DNA from 2 places in the Paenibacillus sp. NPDC057886 genome. Region 2 is predicted to be linked to the other one. Evidence: riboswitches for the same ligand, from Rfam matches in the RefSeq annotation. Region 2 holds a riboswitch; the other holds the start of a gene.
What was found. Region 2 has a riboswitch for cobalamin ahead of ACFVQB_RS13420 (ABC transporter substrate-binding protein). Riboswitches for the same ligand answer to the same signal wherever they lie in the genome.

Region 1 (4,613 bases), on a different contig from region 2:
AGAAACGGAACTGGAGACTGAACAGGCTGCGGAGTCCCTGATTCATAACCTGAACACCATGAGCAGCCGTGCTGGCGGACAGATTCCTTTCACTTCACTGAACTACGGACTGTGTACTTCAGCCGAAGGTCGGCTCGTGTCCCGGTCGTTGCTGGAAGCGACCATTCGTGGACTCGGTAACGGGGAAACTCCCGTGTTTCCACAGCATATTTTCCAGTGCAAGCAAGGAATTAACCAATCTGAGGGAGATCCGAATTACGATCTGTTCCGGCTCGCTGTGACCTGTTCCTCACGGCGCATGTATCCGAATTTTGTCAATGTGGATGCTTCCTTCAACCTGCCCTATTATCAACCGGAAGATCCCGATACGATCATTGCGACGATGGGATGCCGGACACGCACACTGGCTGATCGCTTCGGACGCAATCGTCAGAGCGGCAAAGGGAACCTGTCCTTTAATACCATCAATCTGGTCAAGCTCGGCATTCGATATGGGATCTGCCAGGGAACAAGAGCCATCGCTGACCGGGCGGGCTTCTATACGGCATTGGAATCCGTCATGCACAATGCTACGGATGGACTGCTGCACCGGTATCGAATTCAGATGAACCAGCCTGCCAAAGCATCGGACTTCATGATGCGGGAAGGAGTGTGGGAAGGTGGTGAACAATTGGCTCCGAATGAACCGGTAGCCGACCTGTTGAAGCATGGTACGTTATCCCTTGGTTTTATCGGGCTTGCTGAATGTATGACCGCTCTATATGGCCGTCACCATGGACAAGACCTCCATGTACATCGTGAAGCTCTAAATGTTATTCGTACGATGAGAGAGTTCTGTGACCGGATGAGTGAGCAGCATAACCTGAATATCACTTTATTTGCTACGCCCGCCGAGGGTCTATCCGGCAAATTCACCAAGATTGATCGTGAGCGATACGGCAGCATCGTTGGGGTCAATGACCGGGAATACTACACCAATTCATTTCACATCCCGGTCTATCATACCCTTCCTGCCTATCGTAAGATTGAATTGGAAGCTCCCTTCCACTCATTATGTAATGCCGGGGCGATCTCTTATGTCGAACTCGACGGGAATGTAAGGGCCAATACCGCAGCTTTCCAACGAATCGTGCAATACGCGCTGGCCCAGGACATCGGGTATTTCTCCATTAATCATCCGATTGATCGCTGTCCTTCCTGTGGCTATGAGGGCGTCATCGGAGATGTATGTCCTGGATGTGAAGCTCATGAAAACCACGTGCATTTCCAGCGACTGCGCCGGGTGACGGGATATCTGACCGGTGACTATAAAGTACGCTTCAATACGGCGAAGCAGGCCGAAGTGCGAGACCGGGTGAAGCATCGGTGAATCTGTATGGTTATATCCCGGAATCAGTGAATGAAGGTACGGGCCTGCGTGCTGTGTTGTTCATCAGCGGATGCCGACATGCCTGTCCGGGCTGTTTCAGTCCCGATTCGTGGAGCTTCCGGGCAGGTGAACCTTTCACGGCGGAGCGGCAGCAGCAGATTTTACATGAAGTGACTTCGCACCCCTTGCTGGAAGGGGTTACCTTATGCGGGGGTGATCCTTTTTTCTCTGCCGCAGAGTGCACCTCCTGGGTTCGGCAGCTTCGGACCGCTCGGCCTAATCTGACCGTATGGGCCTACACGGGGTTTGTATATGAAGAGCTGATTACAGACCCGTCACGGGCGGAGTTATCCCGGCTATGCGACGTCATTATCGATGGGCCTTATATCGCAGCTGAGCGTGATGTGTCTCTTCCTTTTCGCGGCAGTCGTAATCAGCGCATCATCGATGTGGGTGCAACGATGGCTGGCCAGACAATCGTTACCATGCAGTTAGATGCATGGTAACGGTTTTTTTATTGGGTTGAATCAAGCATTAGCGTGGGCGATGATTGGGTTCATTTTAAGGAGTTTTTTTAAGAATTCAATCTGGCAATAAACCAAGGTTTCATAGGGTTCTATTTTATTTCCGATCGGATTAATGTTATATGTTGCAAGCCCGTAGGTTATCGTCTATGATTGGTAGCATAAGAGCAAGTATACGACGATTGCATCATTATACAATCTATCCTATATGCTTGGTCACCAATTTCATAGCCGGAGATGTGTACGCACATTTCTGCACACGGAAACAGGTGCCGACCGCGCTAAACGCGTGGTCAGGCTTAAAAGGGAAGCACGGTGTAAGTCCGTCGCGGTCCCGCCACTGTAAACGGGGAGTCTGTACATAAGCAATCCACTGGTGTATCCACCGGGAAGGACATGTACAAGACCATGATCCGTAAGCCAGGAGACCTGCCTGTTTCGACAGCATCGCATGACCTACGGAAGATAGGGAGGTGTTAGAGCAACCGCTACAACTACTTATAGCAGGTGTTCTTTCCCATTCTATCTTTGTGCACAGTCGTCAATCTTGATGCCTGTTTCTCGGGGTATGGAATCGGAAAGAATGCCTTTTTTTGATGCTTTCAAATGAAACACACCACAATAGCTTCAACTTGATGAGTTTATTTATTATAAATGAGGAGGAATTTTACATGTCGCAATCACAGCAACAACAGGCACAAGTACTGACAGGCAACCTCGGTTACCCCCGCATCGGTGCGGGACGCGAATGGAAAAAAGCACTGGAGTCCTTCTGGGCCGGTCGAATCGATGAATCCACGCTTCATCAGGAGCTAACCACGCTTCGGTTGCAGGATCTGAAGAAACAGCAGGCACAGCAGCTCGATCTGATTCCTGTGGGCGACTTCTCCTACTATGATCATATTCTTGACGTATCCGCGATGTTTGGCGTCGTTCCTGAGCGTTTTAACCATTCAGGCGGACCGGTATCCGTATCTACCTACTACGCCATGGCCCGGGGTAATGATCAGGCAACCGCCTGTGAGATGACCAAGTGGCTGAACACCAACTATCACTACATCGTACCTGAGATTCATAATGACACTGCATTTGCATTGCTTGAAAATAAACCCCTTGCCGCCTATCGCGAAGCGAAGCAGGAGCTTGGGCTGGAAGGTAAACCGGTCGTTGTCGGCCCGTACTCGTATGTACGGTTCGCCAAAGGCTATGACGCGGAGCGCTTCGCAGAGATCGTCACACGCCTCGTTCCAGTATACGGCCAGCTTCTGTCCGAACTACAAGCAGAAGGCGTACAGTGGGTACAGATCGATGAGCCTGCTCTGACGCTGGCGGTCTCTTCCGAAGATGAAGCCTTGCTGCAACAGGTGTATGCTGCCTTGGCACAAGCCGCACCGGAATTGAAGCTGCTGCTTCAAACGTACTTCGAATCGGTGGAAGCTTATCCGGTCGTGACAGCACTGCCTGTAGCCGGAATCGGCCTGGACCTGGTCCACGGCTATGAAGGCAACCTGGCCAGCCTGCGGGAGTATGGCTTCCCGCTGGATAAATGGTTGGGCGCCGGTGTCATCGACGGGCGCAACATCTGGCGCGCCGATCTCGCGGAGACGGCGAAGCTGCTGGAGCAGGTGGCTGAATTCGCAGCCGAAGGCAAGCTGATCATTCAGCCTTCCTGCAGCCTGTTGCATGTACCGGTTACTGCCGCTCAGGAGAGCGCGCTTGATCCGGTACTGCGCAATGCCCTGGCCTTTGCCGACGAGAAGCTGGAAGAAATTGCGACGCTCGGCACGTTGTTGTCCGGCGGTGCGAAGCAGGCGGACCAAGCAGCGGCTTTGGCTGAAGCCAGCCGCCGCGCCCAGGCGAGCACCGAAGCGGTGCGCCTGCTGAGCGTGTCCGAATCACGGACACGCCTGAGTGGTGCGCCTGCAGGGGTGCACGCTGACGAGCAGCTGCTTCGCAACGCGTCATTCCAGGAGCGACGCGAATTGCAGCAGCAAAAATGGTCGCTCCCGCTGCTGCCAACAACAACCATTGGCAGCTTCCCGCAAACGGCAGACGTGCGCAAAGCACGCGCACTCTTCCGTAAAGGTGAATGGAATGCGGAGCAATATGACGCTTATGTGCGTGAACAGATCCAGGAATGGATTACCATCCAGGAGGAAATTGGTCTGGATGTGCTGGTACACGGTGAGTTCGAACGTACCGATATGGTCGAGTTTTTCGGTGAGAAGCTGACCGGATTCGCCTTCACCAAAAATGGCTGGGTACAATCCTACGGCTCACGCTGCGTGAAGCCACCTGTAATTTACGGAGATGTGCTGTTCAATGAACCGATGACGGTGAAAGAAACGGCGTATGCCCAGACACTGACCAACAAACCTGTGAAAGGCATGCTCACAGGCCCGGTAACGATTCTGAACTGGTCCTTTGTCCGCTCGGATATTCCACGCAGCGAAGTATCCTACCAGATTGCTCGCGCCATTCGGGACGAGGTTGAAGCGCTCGAGCAAGCAGGCATTGAGATGATTCAGGTTGATGAGCCAGCTCTGCGTGAAGGACTTCCACTCAAACGAAGCAAGTGGGATGAGTACCTGCAATGGGCCGTGGAATCCTTCCGTTTAGCTACTGCAACCGTAAAACCAACAACGCAGGTGCATACCCACATGTGCTACTGCGAGTTCGATGATATTATTGATGCCATCAGCGACTTGGATGCAGATGTT
Region 2 (4,613 bases):
GCAGGAGCAGCAGGAACAATGTGCCGGTCTTCTGACTGCGGTTCGATTGGAGCACACAGCCATCCAGGAATACGAAAGCGATGAGTTTGGATTACTTTGCTGTACTACAGCAGGTGTATCCAATGCTGCGCGGGCAGGTTCTGCAAGAACCGTGTTCGATGCTGCGGGGAATGAGATTCGCAATGAGATTGTGTCTCAGAAACCTGGGAAGGTTTCGGCTTCAACCTATACTCCGGGTACAATCAATATCATGTTGTGGATGAATGGACGTATGACAGCTGGAGCGATGGTGAATGCCATTCAGACCGCGGTAGAGGCGAAGGCTGCTGCGTTGGCTGATTTCGGTGTGGTGGATTCAGAGAATGGTCTGACCGCAACCGGAACAACAACGGATGCCATCGTACTCGCGGTAAGCCAGGCTGGAGTAAATAAACCGCTCATCAGTTATGCCGGGACGGCTACGGTCATGGGTGCAGCTATCGGCAGGCTGGTGTATGACACAATAACGGAAAGCCTGCAAGCCGCGCAGGAGTGGAAAGAGAGGAATAACAAGCAATGACATCTCTGCTGCATCAATGGGCTACTTGGCCGATCTGGACGGGAATGGCTGGAGCCTGGATTATTGTAGGAGCATACATATTGGATCGCTTCATCGGAGATCCACGCTGGATTCCTCATCCGGTGATTGGCATGGGAAAGGCCATCTCTGCACTGGAGCGGGCGATAAGGTCGCGGGTGGACTCGAACGAGGCTCTCAAAAGGGCAGGCGTATTATTTCCACTTTTGATTGCAGGCGGTTCTTTTGCACTGACTTGGGGATTAATCTATGTGCTGGGTCTTATCCATCCCGCCGTTGCGGTTGTGGCAGAAGTCGTGCTGATAGCAACCACCATTGCCTCGAAAGGTTTGAAAGATGCAGGCATGGAAGTTTACCGCCATCTGAGACAACAGGACTGGCCTGCGGCGAGACGTTCACTGGGTATGATTGTAGGGCGTGATACGGCTCATCTGGATGAACCGGAGATTGTGCGAGGGACGGTGGAGACTGTGGCGGAGAATATCGTGGATGCCATTGTCTCTCCATTGTTCTATGCCCTGATTGGTGGTGCACCACTTGCCATGGCCTACCGGGCCGTGAATACACTGGATTCCATGGTGGGTTATAAAAATGAAAAATATCTTCATCTCGGCTGGGCGTCTGCCCGTCTGGATGATTGGGCCAACTGGATTCCCGCACGGCTTACCGCCTTGCTGTTGATTATGGGAGCGTGGTTCATGAAGATGGATGCAAGAGGGGCATCGCGCATGGTATTCCGGGATGCACGACTGCACCCAAGCCCGAATAGCGGTTTTCCCGAGTCGGCGGTGGCTGGAGCATTAGGCATAAGACTTGGCGGGCATAACGTATATCACGGAGTGGCTTCATTTCGCGCTTATATGGGCGAGCCTACAAGGCGGATGGAAGCAGAAGATATCGTACGAACAACACGGCTTATGTTCTGGTCAGCAGGTTCTTTTGTTTTATTATGTTCGTTGGTCACCTTAGTGATATGGTCTGCTGGAGGTGCACTGCTATGGAGATAGAAGCTGGACAGGGTGGAATGCAAAGCCGCGAGGTTATTTTGATACGTCATGGTACAACGGCGTGGAACTTGGAAAAAAGATATCTTGGGCATACCGACATCGGACTGTTGCCCGGAGCAGAGCAGGAGCTATTTTCGCTGCGTGAGCAATTCAGCAATATCACATGCGACGCCCTGTATTGCAGTGATCTGCAGCGTTGTCAGCAGACACTTACACAGATTGCACCGTCCCAAGCGGGACAGGCCGAGCTTGATCCCCGACTAAGGGAGATCGACTTTGGTCAGTGGGAGGGGTTGACCTACGATCAGCTCAAGAACAATCCACAGTACCGAAAATGGATTGATGCCCCGCAGGAGATGACACCCCCTAAGGGTGAGCCTTGGAAAGCATTTGCAGAGCGTATTGATTCATTTATGGAAGAGAGTCTGATGTCCTTTTCACCCATACTGCACTCTCCCAACACGAACGTACCAAAGATAGCCGTCATTACGCATGGCGGTGTTATTCGTTATATGGTGTCACGTCTCATTCCGGATCAAGGATTCTGGGATACGCAGGTGATACCAGGACAAGCGATAAAGATTCGGCTGGATGGCAATGGGGGGAGCTGGGTTGGAACCAGATTGACTTTTCCGTAAATCGGGTTGTAAGGATGTACAATATAACCTATAATCACAACAGAAGTGTGACTTAGCAAGTGCATCATCGGATGGAGGCTCAACAAGCTCTACCAAGGATGCAGGATGCTCACTTGAATGGTTGAACAATATTAGCGACCAAGGGTCCCGCAGCAATGTTTCATGGGTTCATAGAAGGCCATGAACGGCAAACGGGTGAAATAGGGAAGCCGGTGTAAATCCGGCACGGTCCCGCCACTGTAAATCAGGATGAATTCCTGTAAGTCAGGTTACCTGCCCTGGACGTATAAACCGGTGTTCCTTCGAGGAAAGGACAGCGTTTCGGGCAGTTCTCTGTGCATATACAGCGCCAAGCTGACCATGCACAGATCGCCACATGCGAGACGTCATCCCTGATCCTGACCCAAGGATTGGGGATTTTATTTTTTCATATAAGATGAACCTAATATTTACAAGAGAACGAAGAGTGCAGAACCAATCTGAAGGAGCGTAAGCGTTCGCCTTTATCACCGGATTTTTTCCTTTTCGAAAAGGGAATCAAAAAAAATCTGGGGATAACAGCGATCGGAAGATGGTACTGCAATCGTAGTGGCCTAGTGTAAAGTTTGATGGATCAACTTATATAGGAACACAAATTCAAGCGGAATTGGGACAGGAGCACTACTCACTAGAATGGATAGAGAAGGGGAGAATGAACACAATGAATTTCAAGACATGGAAAGGCATGGCGTCACTGCTGAGCGCAGCGATGCTGGCACTGGCTTTGGCCGGTTGTGGTACAACAACAACGAACGAGGGTACAGGAACCTCGCAACCGGCACAGGAGCAATCCCAAGGCCAGGCGCAGACGGATCTCAAAACACAATATCCACTTACCGTTACAGATGCAACGGGTGAATCGTTCACGTTTGACAAGGCACCAGCAAAAATCGTATCCGTGTCTCCAGCTGAGACCGAAACGCTGTTTGCACTCGGATTGGACGAGCAGATTGTAGGGGTATCCGACTATGATGATTATCCTGAAGCTGCGACAACCAAAGCGAAAATGGGCGGCGTGGCCAAGCCGAACGAAGAGTCCATCATTGCCGCAGAAGCCGATATCGTATTCACAGGTATCTCGATGAGCGAAGAGTCTGTGAAGAAACTGCGCGATCTGGGCATTACGATTTTCAAAACAGATCCTAAATCAGTGGATGATGTGATGAACAACATTGAAACCTTTGGTAAAATCACGGATCATCAGGAAAAAGCACAGGAGATCATCACCCAGATGAAAAAAGATGTGGCTGATGTAACTGAAGCTGTGAAGGCAGTTAAACCGGAAGAAAAGAAAAAAGTATATGTTGAGTTCTCCCCAGGCTGGACTGTGGGTAAAGGTGAATTCATGGATGAATTGATCACACTGGCCGGAGGTAACAACGTAGCTTCCGATCTGACAGGCTGGAATCAGATTAATGAAGAGAACATTATTGCTTCCAATCCAGACGTTATCCTGTATGCGAACGATGTCATTGATGAAAATTCCAAAACATTGGATCAAATCATCAAAGCACGCAGCGGATGGGATCAAATCACGGCTGTGAAAAATGATGCAGTCATCGGTCTGGATGCCAACCTGTTGAGCCGTCCGGGACCACGGGTAACCCAAGGTCTGAAAGAAGTAGCCAAAGCGATCTACCCTGATCTGTTCAAATGAGTAAAAAACTGGCAGTGTACGGAACGGCCGGAATTGTGCTGCTTGTGTTAACCGTGCTCATCTGCACGGGCATCGGTTCGGTTGCCCTGCCTGCCTTGGACATTGCGGGCATCTTGCTTCATCGCATTCCCTGGCTGGGCGACTGGATTGTTCCTGACTGGAATACAGCAGCAGAACAGATTATATGGAAGGTCAGATTCCCACGTGTACTGCTTGCCGTGCTTGTAGGTGCATCACTGGCGATTGCCGGAACTGGATTCCAGGGGGTTCTTCGTAACCCTCTGGCTGATCCGTTTACCCTGGGCGTATCGTCCGGTGCATCGGTAGGTGCGGCTTTTCTGATTTTTTTTGGATTACAGTATGCGCTCATTGGGATCTGGACTCTGCCACTGGTCGCGTTTCTGACGGGAGTAATCACATTGTGGTTTGTACTGGCCCTCGCTCGTGAAGGACGCAAAATACCGACACACAGCCTGATTCTGGCTGGAGTGGTCATGCAAAGTTTCCTGGGAGCCGTAGTCTCCTTCCTGTCGACCATGTCGAAACAGACAATCAATGAAATTATATACTGGACGATGGGAAGTCTGGCACTGCGTGGGTGGTCGTATACGGCCATCCTTTTCCCGTATTTTGTGCTGGGACTGATTTTCCTCTGGAGCCGTGCGCGTTCGTTGAATGTGCTTGCCTTGGGGGAA

Region 1: it holds a riboswitch for cobalamin, as region 2 does, so the genes downstream of both, metE (5-methyltetrahydropteroyltriglutamate--homocysteine S-methyltransferase) here and ACFVQB_RS13420 (ABC transporter substrate-binding protein) in region 2, are expected to answer to the same signal.

The regions. Positions count from the first base shown of each region.
Region 1 is NZ_JBHVMZ010000002.1:283,836-288,448, forward strand. It holds gene ACFVQB_RS08390 (anaerobic ribonucleoside triphosphate reductase) at 1-1,369, shown strand, start outside; gene nrdG (anaerobic ribonucleoside-triphosphate reductase activating protein) at 1,366-1,875, shown strand; cobalamin riboswitch at 2,144-2,344, shown strand; gene metE (5-methyltetrahydropteroyltriglutamate--homocysteine S-methyltransferase) at 2,565-4,613, shown strand, end outside.
Region 2 is NZ_JBHVMZ010000003.1:613,067-617,679, forward strand. It holds gene ACFVQB_RS13405 (adenosylcobinamide amidohydrolase) at 1-559, shown strand, start outside; gene cbiB (adenosylcobinamide-phosphate synthase CbiB) at 604-1,584, shown strand; gene ACFVQB_RS13415 (histidine phosphatase family protein) at 1,575-2,222, shown strand; cobalamin riboswitch at 2,370-2,517, shown strand; gene ACFVQB_RS13420 (ABC transporter substrate-binding protein) at 2,923-3,918, shown strand; gene ACFVQB_RS13425 (FecCD family ABC transporter permease) at 3,915-4,613, shown strand, end outside.